Regions from separate parts of the Candidatus Enterococcus lemimoniae genome, predicted to be linked through region 1. Evidence: riboswitches for the same ligand, from Rfam matches in the RefSeq annotation. Region 1 holds a riboswitch; each other region holds the start of a gene.

Region 1 (3,148 bases):
CAAAGAGATGGACTTCTTTATTTTTTTTCAACAAAGTATCGGCTGCTTCAGCTCCAATTTGGCCACCACCGATCAACGCTACTTTGCGGCTATTTTCTAATTGCTCGATTGCTTGTAGCACACCAGGTAAAAATTTATATTTCAATACTTTATCTGAGTCGCTGCCGAGAATATTTTGCGACCATTGACTAGAGCCTGTTGCTAAAATAAGTTTATCAAATGAGATAAACGACTCAAGTGCTTCTTTTTCATAGTTAATAATATGTTGCTTTGCGTCTATTCTAACAACTTCTGCATTTAACAATAACGTTAGTCCCTGATCTACTAACTCTTGTTCTGAAATAAATTGAGCCGTTTCGATTGGATTGATTGTCTCATTAAAATAAAGATTGATGTCGCCAGGTAAATAGCCGATTGTTTGCTGCTTATCCATTAAAATAACTTCAGCCTCTGGATGTTTTTTTCTGATAGCTAAAGCCGCAGAGACTCCAGCAAATGAAGCTCCTATGATCACAACTTTCATAGCAAACCCTTCCTTCTAAGTAAATAAACCGTTTTCTTAAAGAATAGCACAAGCTTGAAGCCAACGCATAGAAATAGCCTTATCTTTAATCGAAAAAAGGATGGAACAAAAGCGACATCACTTTTGTTCCATCCTCAATCCTATTCTAATTATCTTTCATAAAATCCTTGATAGCCTCAGCATTTTTTTGCTCATCGATTTCAATCACACTACCGGATTCTGTATAATCATTGAAATTCCATGATCCTTCTACTGGAACAGATAATGACTTTAATGGTTTTACGTTGCCAGTTAGAAAATCTTTTGCTAAATCGATCAATAAACTTGTCGGCACATTTGTATCGATTTTTCCGACCATTTTCCCTGCAACCTGAGGTAATTCCCAAATTGGGATCAAATCTTTCGACTGTTCCACTAAAGCGTCCATTACTTGTTGCTGACGTCTGATTCGACCAAAATCGCCTTCTTCATCCATTCTAAAACGAGCATACTGTAATAAACTATTTCCGTGCAATGTTTGTTTTCCTTTAAGGATATCTACACCATCGAGATTAATGTCTTTTTCAGAATCGATCGTAACGCCTTTTGGATAAAGTTCATCAATAATATCACTGAATTCTTTAAAGTCAATCACTACATAATAGTTGATTGGCAAATCAAAATTTGTCTTTAAGACATCTTTGGTCATTTGCGCTCCGCCGTATGCATAGGCCGCATTGATTTTATCTTGTCCGCCATCAGGAAATGTTACGTAGCTGTCTCGCATGATCGAGATTAGTTTTGGTTGTTTCGTTTTACCATCATAATGGGCTACCATCAATGTATCTGAACGTCCCTGGTCTTCATCGTCATCTCTAGAATCATTCCCAACGACCATTACAGTCAATTCCTTATCACGCGTTTGTTCATCGCCAGTAAAATTTTGGTTTTTACTAGAAACGTTTGCTTCACTTTTTTCTTTCGCTGTTTGAAATGATACAGCTGCATAACAGCCTGCACTCACCACTACAAGCAAAATGGAGAGTAAGGTAATGATCGTTATTTTTACAGATTTTTTCATGAGTTATTCCTTTCTGCCGCTTAAATGGATTCTGGGATAAAAGAAAAATCCTTCACCAAGAACACTCAGCGAAGGGATTAGATTAGAAGCGGCAAACACATGGACTTATGCCATTTATTTACAACTTACCTTGATCTTCTCTTCGTTGAGTTTTAGCACTATATAACGTAAAAAGCTATGCTTTTAGCTGCTTTGAAAAACGCCTTAATTCGACGAAATTTGTCCTACCCGCACCTGTCTTTCGACATTTCTGAGCAGCAGCCTATGTTTATATAGGAGCCTCACCTAACAAGTATTTAATTCATTTTAAACTATAAGCGTATCGAATCACAAAGTCAAATTAAATTTTATATAATTGCCTTATGCACGATAGTGTTATTAGACTTAAACTACTCTACACTCAGAGCTACCATGTATATGATTTAAACTACCTAAAATTTTACACGATGAAAATCTTTATATTTTCTTAAAAAACAACTTTAGATAGACTTTCTTCTTATTATCTGTTTCAATGTTTAGGAGACGAAACGCTTGGAGGAGCCCATGGAAAACTTTTTAGAGAAACAACAAGAATTCTTTTTTAGCTTTTTAACAGATAGTATTGATAATTATTTATTGGATCATTCTGATGAAACATTTTATGCATTTGCCTTAGACTGTAATATCTATGAAGAAGGGGAAATCAACCTTTGTATCAATACTGTTGACCTTTGGCAAGAAACAACTGAATACTATACAGAAAAAGGGTACGACCGAGAACAACTTGAAACGATGAAATACACTACTGGTGACTGGGATGAAAATCAACGGTTTGCTTCTCTTCATTTATTTGATGATTGGGTCGAAGATGAAGAAGCTATCCAAACTGTACTTGATTGGCTTTGTCAACAAATCATTTTGCTGGTAGAATCGGAAACGTTCAGACATATTCCTAAAACCGAAGACTTTAAATTATTGATTTATGATCATGATGAAACTATTGCTGCATCCCAAGAGCGGTTTGAAAAATTGATGATGTCTGATTATTTTCAAATAGATTAATAAAAACAGAATACTTATAAATAAAAATACCAAGAAGGAGTTCTCACAGCAATTAGCAAGAACTCCTTTTTGATAGTTTAAAAACAAAACTCTAATTCTTCTAGCTTGAATAACGTTTCTAAGATTTCATTCACTTTTTCAACTAATTGTTTTTCATCCACTATTTGATCTTGCGTTTCTACTTTTGCTGTATCACTTGAATAAATCAGGAAATTATACTCTTCCTTAAGTCTAACTTGATGTCCTTCTTTTATATACAAAATATAATCATCAATAACATCCGTCTCATATTTCCGCTTATATCCATTTTTCAAAACAATCGCTGTGATCAATGCGTTGACTGTCAGCTCTTCTAAAGGAATTTCCTGCTCATCAATCGTCAAAATATAATTTTCATTCTCAATAATGCCACAAACATTACAGCCTCCATCCAACAAATCAACTGTTTTAGTAATTGTTGCTTTCTTCATCATTACAAATCCCTTCACACATCATTTTTAGTTCTTATCCTTACATATTATAGC
Region 2 (3,148 bases), 1.5 Mb from region 1:
TGATCCCATTGATCAAAAATACGATCGGAAACAGAATCATGACCATTCTTAGCAAAAACTTACTGACTTTGGTCAAGCCGATGTCAAAAGACGTTTTTCCACGTTGGGTCGTTGCATTTTTAGCAATGTCGCCAAAGAAAGTATTTTGTCCTGTTTTCAAAATAATCGCTTTTCCTTGTCCGCTTAATACATCCGTTCCCATAAAGACTAAATCTTGCATATCTAAGGCTGCAACAGATTCGGAATTTTTATCGATCCCTGCATCTACAAATTTTTCAACTGGCATTGATTCACCAGTTAATGACGATTGATTGATAAATAAATCTTTTGTCCAAATCAACACCGCATCGGCTGGGATCATATCGCCTGTCGCCAAAGTCACAATGTCTCCTGGTACAACTTCATCCATCGGAATTTCTTTTATTTGACCAGCACGTGTCACAGCAGTTGTATTTTCAATAAGTTCTTTTAAACTCAAACTTGCTTTTTGAGAGCGATATTCTTGAATAAAAGCAATAATAACGCTAGCTAAAATCATGATCCCCATCACAAGGGCTGCTTCAAAATCTTTTGTAACTGCTGAAACAACCATCAATAAAGCTAATACATAAACAAATGGATCTTTAAATGCTTCTAAAAACATAATAATTGCTGGTGTTGGTTTTTGTGCAGAAACTTCATTGGGACCATATTCTTCTAATCGATGTTTAGCATCTTCTTCGGATAAACCTTTTTCTGAAGTCCGAAGCTCCATCATTAATTCTCGTTCAGACAACATTGCTAGTTTTTTTAACTCTTGATCTTTTGTAGCTTTTTTTAAATCTACTATTTTTTTATTCATCATTTTCTTTTCCTCCTTGCACTTCATCTTATCTAGAAGGAGAAAAGAAAGGTTATTTCAATTCCATCGTTTCTAAGATGAAGGGGACATTTATTTTATTTCTCGAATGACTGGGGTCTTCCATACGGCTCTTCCTCTCTTTTTGTTTATTTTGGAACGATGGATTTTTTTAGATGGGGCTTTTGTTTTTCTTCTGACCGCTTGTTTCTTTTTGCGGAACTTCGCTCCCTTTGGTCGCCAAGTACTGTCCATCATCAGCTCTGGCGGAGCCAGTCGCTGTGATTCATACAAAGGTCACAACTCTCCTTTCAGTCGCCTTGTACTGTTTAACATCAGATTGCTCCGCAATCTGTGTTAAACAGCAAAACGCACACTAAACAATAGAGTGTGCGTTAAAATAGCAACTTAAATAAAAGTTTCTCTATCGTTGAGCTTTAGCACTATAGGGCGTAGATAATTTCTTATCAGCTACGTTATGAATGACCTTCACGATCATTCCTGTTCAACCAACTAAGAGTCTCTCGATTCTTTCGCGGCAGTAGCATGTGTCCAAATAGGAGCCTCACCTAACAATTATTCAGTTCTTAATCCTTATTCATCATAGTTCATATTTTTCTAATTGTCAAAAGAAAACGAAATAATTCAAAAATACCTTTTTTTATTGCTCAGGCTAATTCTGCTCTCCCTTGAGCGATTTCTGTTCTTGAAAAATTAGCCATTGTTAACTCTTCATCTGATAACTCCTCCACGAGGTCATAAAACCAGTTACCAAGACCCACAAATTGCTCATTTGTCATGTTTTTAGATTCTAAAAACAAGATATTTTCAGCTTGATTCACTTCTTGTTTCAAAATCAGCTCTGATAGATAACTTTGAATTGGAACAGAATAATTTTCTCCTGTTCCTTCATCCATCACCATAATCATTGGCATAACTTGATCTGCTGAACTTTTCTTAAAAGGATTAAACACGACCATTTTTAATTGTCTCATATACCAATCTTCTTCGTATGCCATTATTATGTCACTCTCCTTTTCAGCCTTAGCCAAACTTCCAATTCATTTTACTCATCAGTTTCTAATCTACTCTTTCATTCTACCATTAAACATAAGCCATGTTAGTAGATGCTAAAGAAATAAGAAAGACTAAAACACAGATTTAACTGCGTTCAGTCTCTTTTTTATTTACACCATTCACTGCTTGTAATTTCAAATACAAAATAATAGAACAGGGCATAAGTGTCACAATATTCGTCAGTAAAACGGCAATATCTCCATTTAAAGCCCCATAAATCACCCATGAAAACACACCTATGACAAACATAATGTACGTAATTAGGGAAATCCCTTCCGTTTGTTTCGTCTTGATTGTCTGGATAGCTTGCGGAATAAATGAAATACTGGTACAGACACCTGCTATTACACCTAATAGTGTCATCATTTTCCTGCTAACTCTTCCACTAGATTTTTTAATTCATAAAAATTTTTATTCATTTCTAGAAGTTCGTTTGCAACATCTCTAAGCACAACAGTTGTCATCAACTGATCTTCTGCGTGCATAAAAAGCAGTGTAAGTTCAACATTTTTTTCTTTTGCTTCTTGTGTGATTACAGTAAAATGCTCCTTTTCTCCAGCTCGTAATGATTCATTAGCTTCATTGATCAGCTGTTCTGCCTCTTTAAATTTTCCTTTTCTTGCATAGTCCATGCTCTCCATCACTTTTGATTTAGCGGTTCCTACTGTACTGATAATATTAAAAGCTGTTAATTCTAATCCATCCATATTTGTCACATCTTTCTATTTGTAAGTTAAGGCAATTATTTCATATCCATCAATCTTCGATACATCAAAAACTAGTTTTCCTTCAATCATGTCAAATGGCAACTCCTTTTGAGCTGTTACTTGAACAAGACTTTCAACCATACACTCTTTTAAAGCTAACTTCAACGCAATCAATGATACATCCAATTGAACAGTTTGGTTATATAATGGAATTTTGTCTTCAATTGTATCTAAATCTAATGCACGTCGTTCTGGAATATAATGTAGCAAATTTAAAATAATCCTTTTTTCAATCGCTTGATGGTTCAATATTACATCTGCTGAAGTTGGTAAGTCACTATTGACTAGTTTTCTTCCCTCTAAAAGAAAATCAATTCCAGCTAAAATCAACTCTTTGTATGCTTTTACCCCTTGTTTTTTATACATGTCAAAAAGTGGAAACGGGTAATAGATTACTTGCGCAGCTACCGTAACTGCTGGATTACTTGTTTTTTGACCAACAGGTGCTTGAAAATGAGAATAATAA
Region 3 (3,148 bases), 530 kb from region 1:
CAAGCCTTTATCCAATATGTACGTAACTTGACACAACCAATTGCACAATTAGCACAAGTATCTAACTTGCTGCAATCAATGGCTGCGGCTGCAGAACGCGTCTTTGAATTTCTTGAAGAAGATGAAGAAGCACAAACTGTACCAAATCCAGTTAAAATCGATAAAGCCAAAGGTATGGTTGATTTTGAACACGTACGTTTTGGTTACACACCAGATAAAATCATTATCAATGATTTCAGTTCACATGTTGATCCAGGCCAAACGGTGGCGATTGTTGGACCAACGGGAGCCGGTAAAACGACGATGGTCAAACTATTGATGCGCTTTTATGATGTAACGTCTGGCGCGATTAAAATCGACGGACACAATATCAAAGACTTTAATCGTGCAGATTTACGTAAAAATATCGGAATGGTTTTACAGGATACATGGTTATTTAAAGGAACCATTATGGAAAACCTTCGTTATGGTCGTTTAGATGCAACAGACGAAGAAGTTTACGAAGCAGCAAAAGCGGCTCACGTACATCACTTTATTCAAACCTTGCCTGGCGGCTACAACATGGAATTAAATGAAGAATCTTCCAATATTTCGCAAGGTCAAAAACAACTATTAACAATTGCTCGTGCAATTTTAGCAGATAAACCAATTTTGATCCTTGATGAAGCAACCTCATCTGTTGATACAAGAACGGAAGGATTGATCCAAGGAGCAATGAATAACTTAATGGCAGGTCGTACGTCATTCGTTATCGCTCACCGTTTATCAACCATCAAAGATGCAGATAAGATTCTTTACATGCAAGATGGAGATATTAAAGAACAAGGAACACATGAAGAATTACTCGCTGAAGGTGGCTATTATGCCTCACTTTACAACTCACAATTTGAAGAGTTGGATGAGTAAGCAACGCAGTTTAGTCATTTAAGTTAAGCGAAATTCGATTATCTTATAAAAAAGTTAGAAAAGGCGTAGTTAGTCTTTTCTAGCTTTTTTTCGTTGCTGGAAGTGTTTAAATAGTTAAAGTCTAACGATAGTTATCTCTTGTAGTTGAAGAAAGATGATAACTGTTTGTCAGTTTAAAATAATTGACTTTAAATTAAGAAAAGTTAAAGAGTCATAAAACAACTTGAAAAAGATTTATGCTAGCGTTATTATTTAGAAAAATAAATAGAAAAATAACCTTGTTAGGTGAGGCTCCTATACAAACACAGGCTATTGCGCAGAAACGTCGAAAGACGCCAATGTGTAAAACAGGAATTGTCGAATTAAGGCTTTTCATAAAATAGCTAAGAGATTTTCTTTACGTTGTATAGTGCTAAAACTCAGACGATGAGATTGATTAAAAGTCAAACGTCTAGGAAAAAAATGTTTGGCTTTTTTTAGTTGAGTAGATGGCTTGCCTGTTTACTTCATTTTTACCGTCGTAGTACCTGCCTGTGTATTTTAGGAGTGTAGTTTGACGGAAATGACCGCTAGATGTTTCGCTGCTATTTTACTTAGGAGCGTGAGTTTAGTGGTTTTTTCTTTGCTCTAAGGATCAAAGGAATAACTTTGAGCCAACGACCGGCTTGAATATGAAAATGAAGGGATTTATTACATGAATACGTTGAAAGAAAAGAAATTCACTCCAGCTGTTTTAAGTATCGTACTGTTTACTGCGCTAACTTTTTTAATTGTCAGTAATGTTCAGTGGTTTAGCGATTTAGATTCAGCAATCTACCGATTTGATTGGAAACCTAATGGGTTTATCACGAATGTTGTGGCGTTGATTGCTAAAACTGCTACGATCATTCCAGTTTTTATCATAAGTTTACTGGTTTCATTTGGGTTATGGCGAAATAAGCATAAATTGTTGGCAGTCTGGATGAGTAGTAATGTTTTAGTCGTTAGTGTATTGGGGTTTGTGCTGAAGCATTTCGTTGCACGGACGAGACCTGATGTTGCACAATTAGTGGAAAAAACGTCCTATAGCTTTCCGAGTGGACATTCACTTTTAGCAATGTGTTTGGCTTGTTCGCTTATTTTGAGTGTCAAAACCATTTACTCTGAGCAAACCCTAAATTATAACAGATTAAAAAAAATCCTAATTATCTATGTTCTTTTGATTGGTTTAGGACGGATCTACCTAAGAGTGCATTATCCAAGTGATGTGATTGGTGGTTTTCTTTTGAGCTTTGCTTGGGTAAATCTTTCGTATGTTTGTCTTCAACGATTTTTTCTAAATAGAACATTTGCAACGCCGGACTCCAAAAAACGCTTTATCCAAAAAACAGTTTTAAGTTCTTTAACATTACTTTTACTTGTTGTTGCAGGTGCTTCGGTTTATGGTGCTACGGTTTTTAATAATGTTCAAAAAACAGCTGATAAGATCTATCAACCATTAAATCGAGAAAATAAATCTGTAGAGTTGGACAAGAGTGAGCCAGTGAGCTTTTTACTTTTAGGAATAGCGAATGATTCAAAGCGTAAAACTGATTTTCGGGCAAATACGATAATGGTTGTCACAGTTAATAATCAATTGAAGAAAACAACCATTACGAGTATTCCCAGAGATGCTTATGTAGAAATAATTGGAAAAGAGGGTGTGTATGACAAAATCAATCATGCTCATTCATTTGGCGGGGATGAAATGATGATCGAGACTGTTGAGCATTACTTAGATATCCCAATCAATCATTATTTTGTGATCAATATGGATGGTTTAGCTGCGTTGAGTGATGCTGTTGGCGGTGTTACAGTCAATAATGATTTTGAGTTTGATGCAGAAGGAATTCATTATCCAAAAGGGGAGCAGCATTTAGGCGGTTGGGAAACATTACAATACGCAAGAATGCGCTATGAAGATCCGTTAGGTGATTACGGCAGACAAAAAAGACAGCGAGAGGTCACGATTCAGCTGACGAAAGAATTAACTTCAATGAAGAGTGTTCTTCGATACCAAGAATTATTAGATGTCATTGGCGAAAACGGACAAACGGATATGACACTCGATCAAATGATTTTATTGATGAAAAATTATCAGAAAGCCTTAAACAACATTGAAAGTTATCAGATGCAGGGCGAAGGTTTTACTGGAGATGGTTATACAGGTGAAGAAGGTATCTCTTATCAAAGTATTTCAGATGAAGAAAAAGAGAAAGTGACA
Region 4 (3,148 bases), 1.2 Mb from region 1:
ATTAATCTCGATACATTTTTTACTTTTCACCAAAGAATCCTACTTCACTTTTTTATTCTTTTGCTTTACTATAGATAAGAAGATTCGAAAGGAGCACCACTATGTCCCAAACTCAGGTAATCAAAGTAACCAAAGATACAATAAAAAAAATGAACTCATTCTACGAGAAACATCGTTTAAATCGACACGTTCCTTACTCTGACTTTGTTGCCAAAGTTGGCAACACAACGATTACAGCCTATACTTCTGGCAAAATTGTCTTTCAAGGTCCAGATGCTGAGAAAATAGCTGCTAAATGGGGGCAGCCTACTCAAAGCAAACAGTCAGCTTCACCTTCCAAAAAAAGCAGTACACTTCCGGCAAATTTCAGTCAGCTTTCTGTTTTAGGGAGTGATGAAGTTGGTAATGGTAGTTATTTTGGACCGGTCACTGTTTGTGCGGCCTATGTCGATAAAACCATGGTGACAAAATTAAAAGCTCTTGGCGTAAGAGACTCAAAAGAGCTTACTGATCCTCAAATCGTTCAGTTATCATCTGTTATTAAAGAGTTGATTCCTTACAAACTTCTGATCGTAGAGCCAGAAAAATACAATCAAATCCAACCAAAATACAATGCAGTCCATATGAAAGTTGCCTTGCATAATCAGGCAATCCACTTACTCTTAAATGAGCTTGCACCGACGAAACCAGAAGCAATCTTGATCGATCAATTTACGCCAGAAGCAAACTACAAAAAATATGTACGAAATGAACAAAATCAAGTCAGTGAGAAGCTTTATTTTATCACTAAAGGGGAACAATACCATGTGGCGGTAGCAGCGGCCTCGATCATCAGTCGTGCGGCGTTTTTAGAGGAATTAGATAAAGAATCAAAAGAATTAGGCATGAAAGTCCCATCAGGAGCTGGAGCAACTTCGGATAAAGTGGCCGCAAACGTTTTGGCTAAAGGTGGTATGGAATTATTAAGTAAATATGTAAAACTTCACTTTGCTAATACAGAAAAAGCAAAAAAAATTGCTGCCAAAAGATAAAAACAACCCAAGACAGACTAGAAATCTATCTTGGGTTGTTTTTATCTTATTTACGTTGTAGCTATGTCATTTATCATTTTAAGATTAAGAAAATATAAAGTTAGTCATTAAATAGCAACGAGCAATCAAGCAAACAAGAACAGCCAGATTCCCGTCAAATCAAAATACATGTTGCTCTTTACTTCTATACTTATAAAAAAATTAACCTTTACCCAATTGACTTCTCCTTAAATATTCACTATATTTAAGGCGATCTAAATAACTTGTTAGGTGAGGCTCCTATGAAAACACAGGCTACTGCTCAAAAATGTCGAAAGACAGGAATGGGTAGGACAGGAATTGTCGAATTAAGGCTTTTCACAAAGTAGCTAAAAGCTCTGCTTTTTACGTTTCATAGTGCTAAAACTCAACGATGAGAATGATGAGAAAGCTCTATTTGTGCTGAAATCAATCCCCCTTCGCTGAGTTATTTAAGCGAAGTTTTTTTGTTTTGATAAATAGTGACAGTGTATTCTATAGGTTTTGGGGGTGAAACTAGGTTGGAATAAAGGAAATTCGAGCAAGCTACTCTATTTTTCTTTATCAAGTAAGTAAGACACTTCATTGTTTACAGCAGAAAAAACTTTTTTAACGACATCTAAGTCGATTCCTAATGCACACTTTATTTGATGATCAATAAAATGATTAGCGAGGAATAAAAAATGAATCAACCAAAACGTTTATCCAAATTACATTATTTAGACTTTTACATCCTAACCCCATACTTTATTCTTTGTATTATCGGGATTTTAATGGTTTACAGTTCTAGCTCTTATCACTTATTAGACAGCAATCTTGGAACAGCTAGCAAAGCCATCAAACAAACAACTTACTTTCTTTTTAGTTTAATTTGTATGGCATTTGTTTATCGAATCAATTTAAATGTCTTTCGCAAGCCAAGTATTATCAGCCTTTTACTTGTATTGACCTTCTTAACGTTAGTGACCTTACCACTGATTGGTACTAGCGTTGGCGGCGCTAAACGTTGGATCAACTTAGGAGTGCTATTATTTCAACCCTCCGAGTTAGTTCCACTAATACTGATTCTTTATGTTGCAGCTCACCTTGCGAAAAATGATCGTTTAGTTCCCTTTTCATTCAAAAACCATCAGCGTTCACTATTGATTTGCTGCTTCTTCATGTTGCTAGTCGCACTTCAACCTAATATCGCCGGGGCATCCATGATTTTTATTTTGGTTTCAGTTTTGTTTTTATCAAGCGGTCTTTCTCCGTTGTTTATGTCACTTTCCCTACTTGGTTTTGTCGTAATAAAACGCTTGGGAACCGTCCTTTTGCTTTCCATTCCAACTGACTGGATGCCTGAAAAATTCAGTTATTTAGTTACTCGTTTTGAGGTCATGCAAAATCCTTTTATCGATCCAACGGGTAAAGGTTTTCAAACATCCAACGCTTACTACGCAATGCATAATGGCGGTTTCTGGGGACGTGGTCTTGGCAACAGCATTCAAAAAAAAGGCTATTTGCCCGCAGCAGATACAGACTTTATCTTTGCAATTTGTATTGAAGAGCTGGGATTAATTTTTTCTTTGGGGATTTTATTTTTAGTTTTCTTCATCGCCGCTCGCTTGTTCCTTTTAGCTATAAAATCAAAAAATCTTTATTATTCTTACCTTTATATTGGTTGTGGCACCTTGATTTGCCTTCAAGTTGCTGTAAATGTCGGTAGTCTTTTAGGCTATATTCCAATGACGGGACTGACTTTTCCTTTTATTAGTTATGGTGGATCTAGCTTGCTGATTCTGAGTACGACACTAGGCATTGCGTTAAACGCCCGAGGCTCAGAAATTCGAGAATGGGATCGCCAACGAGGAGAAAACGTATGAGAAAAACAATCGCTAAAACTAACGAACCCGTAAACTACGCCCTCCTCTTACCCGTTTTTCTTTTGATACTCATTGGTTTTGTTGCACAGTATGGCGCGTTCTATGCTGATCCGACTGTTGAATCTATTGCTCCATTATTGAAAAAGCAGCTTTTATGGACTATTTTAGGAATCGGGACAATGTTTGTTACGATGATTATCCCCATAAAATATTTATGGAAATTAACACCCATTT

The links. Region 1 has a riboswitch for magnesium ahead of A5866_RS06985 (LCP family protein). Riboswitches for the same ligand answer to the same signal wherever they lie in the genome.
Region 2: it holds a riboswitch for magnesium, as region 1 does, so the genes downstream of both, A5866_RS16945 (hypothetical protein) here and A5866_RS06985 (LCP family protein) in region 1, are expected to answer to the same signal.
Region 3: it holds a riboswitch for magnesium, as region 1 does, so the genes downstream of both, A5866_RS04470 (phosphatase PAP2/LCP family protein) here and A5866_RS06985 (LCP family protein) in region 1, are expected to answer to the same signal.
Region 4: it holds a riboswitch for magnesium, as region 1 does, so the genes downstream of both, A5866_RS01135 (FtsW/RodA/SpoVE family cell cycle protein) here and A5866_RS06985 (LCP family protein) in region 1, are expected to answer to the same signal.

What each region holds. Positions count from the first base shown of each region.
Region 1 covers NZ_CP147248.1:1,452,342-1,455,489, forward strand. The annotation lists gene A5866_RS06980 (FAD-dependent oxidoreductase) at 1-523, opposite strand, end outside; gene A5866_RS06985 (LCP family protein) at 669-1,583, opposite strand; M-box (ykoK) riboswitch at 1,715-1,883, opposite strand; gene A5866_RS06990 (hypothetical protein) at 2,127-2,624, shown strand; gene A5866_RS06995 (DUF4809 family protein) at 2,702-3,097, opposite strand.
Region 2 covers NZ_CP147248.1:3,546,231-3,549,378, reverse strand. The annotation lists gene mgtA (magnesium-translocating P-type ATPase) at 1-868, opposite strand, end outside; gene A5866_RS16945 (hypothetical protein) at 932-1,132, opposite strand; M-box (ykoK) riboswitch at 1,254-1,422, opposite strand; gene A5866_RS16940 (DUF6483 family protein) at 1,507-1,857, opposite strand; gene A5866_RS16935 (SemiSWEET transporter) at 2,000-2,278, opposite strand; gene A5866_RS16930 (PTS lactose/cellobiose transporter subunit IIA) at 2,278-2,622, opposite strand; gene A5866_RS16925 (alpha-amylase family protein) at 2,638-3,148, opposite strand, start outside.
Region 3 covers NZ_CP147248.1:920,230-923,377, reverse strand. The annotation lists gene A5866_RS04475 (ABC transporter ATP-binding protein) at 1-906, shown strand, start outside; M-box (ykoK) riboswitch at 1,177-1,344, shown strand; gene A5866_RS04470 (phosphatase PAP2/LCP family protein) at 1,601-3,148, shown strand, end outside.
Region 4 covers NZ_CP147248.1:227,062-230,209, reverse strand. The annotation lists gene rnhC (ribonuclease HIII) at 102-1,031, shown strand; M-box (ykoK) riboswitch at 1,287-1,456, shown strand; gene A5866_RS01135 (FtsW/RodA/SpoVE family cell cycle protein) at 1,733-2,914, shown strand; gene A5866_RS01130 (FtsW/RodA/SpoVE family cell cycle protein) at 2,911-3,148, shown strand, end outside.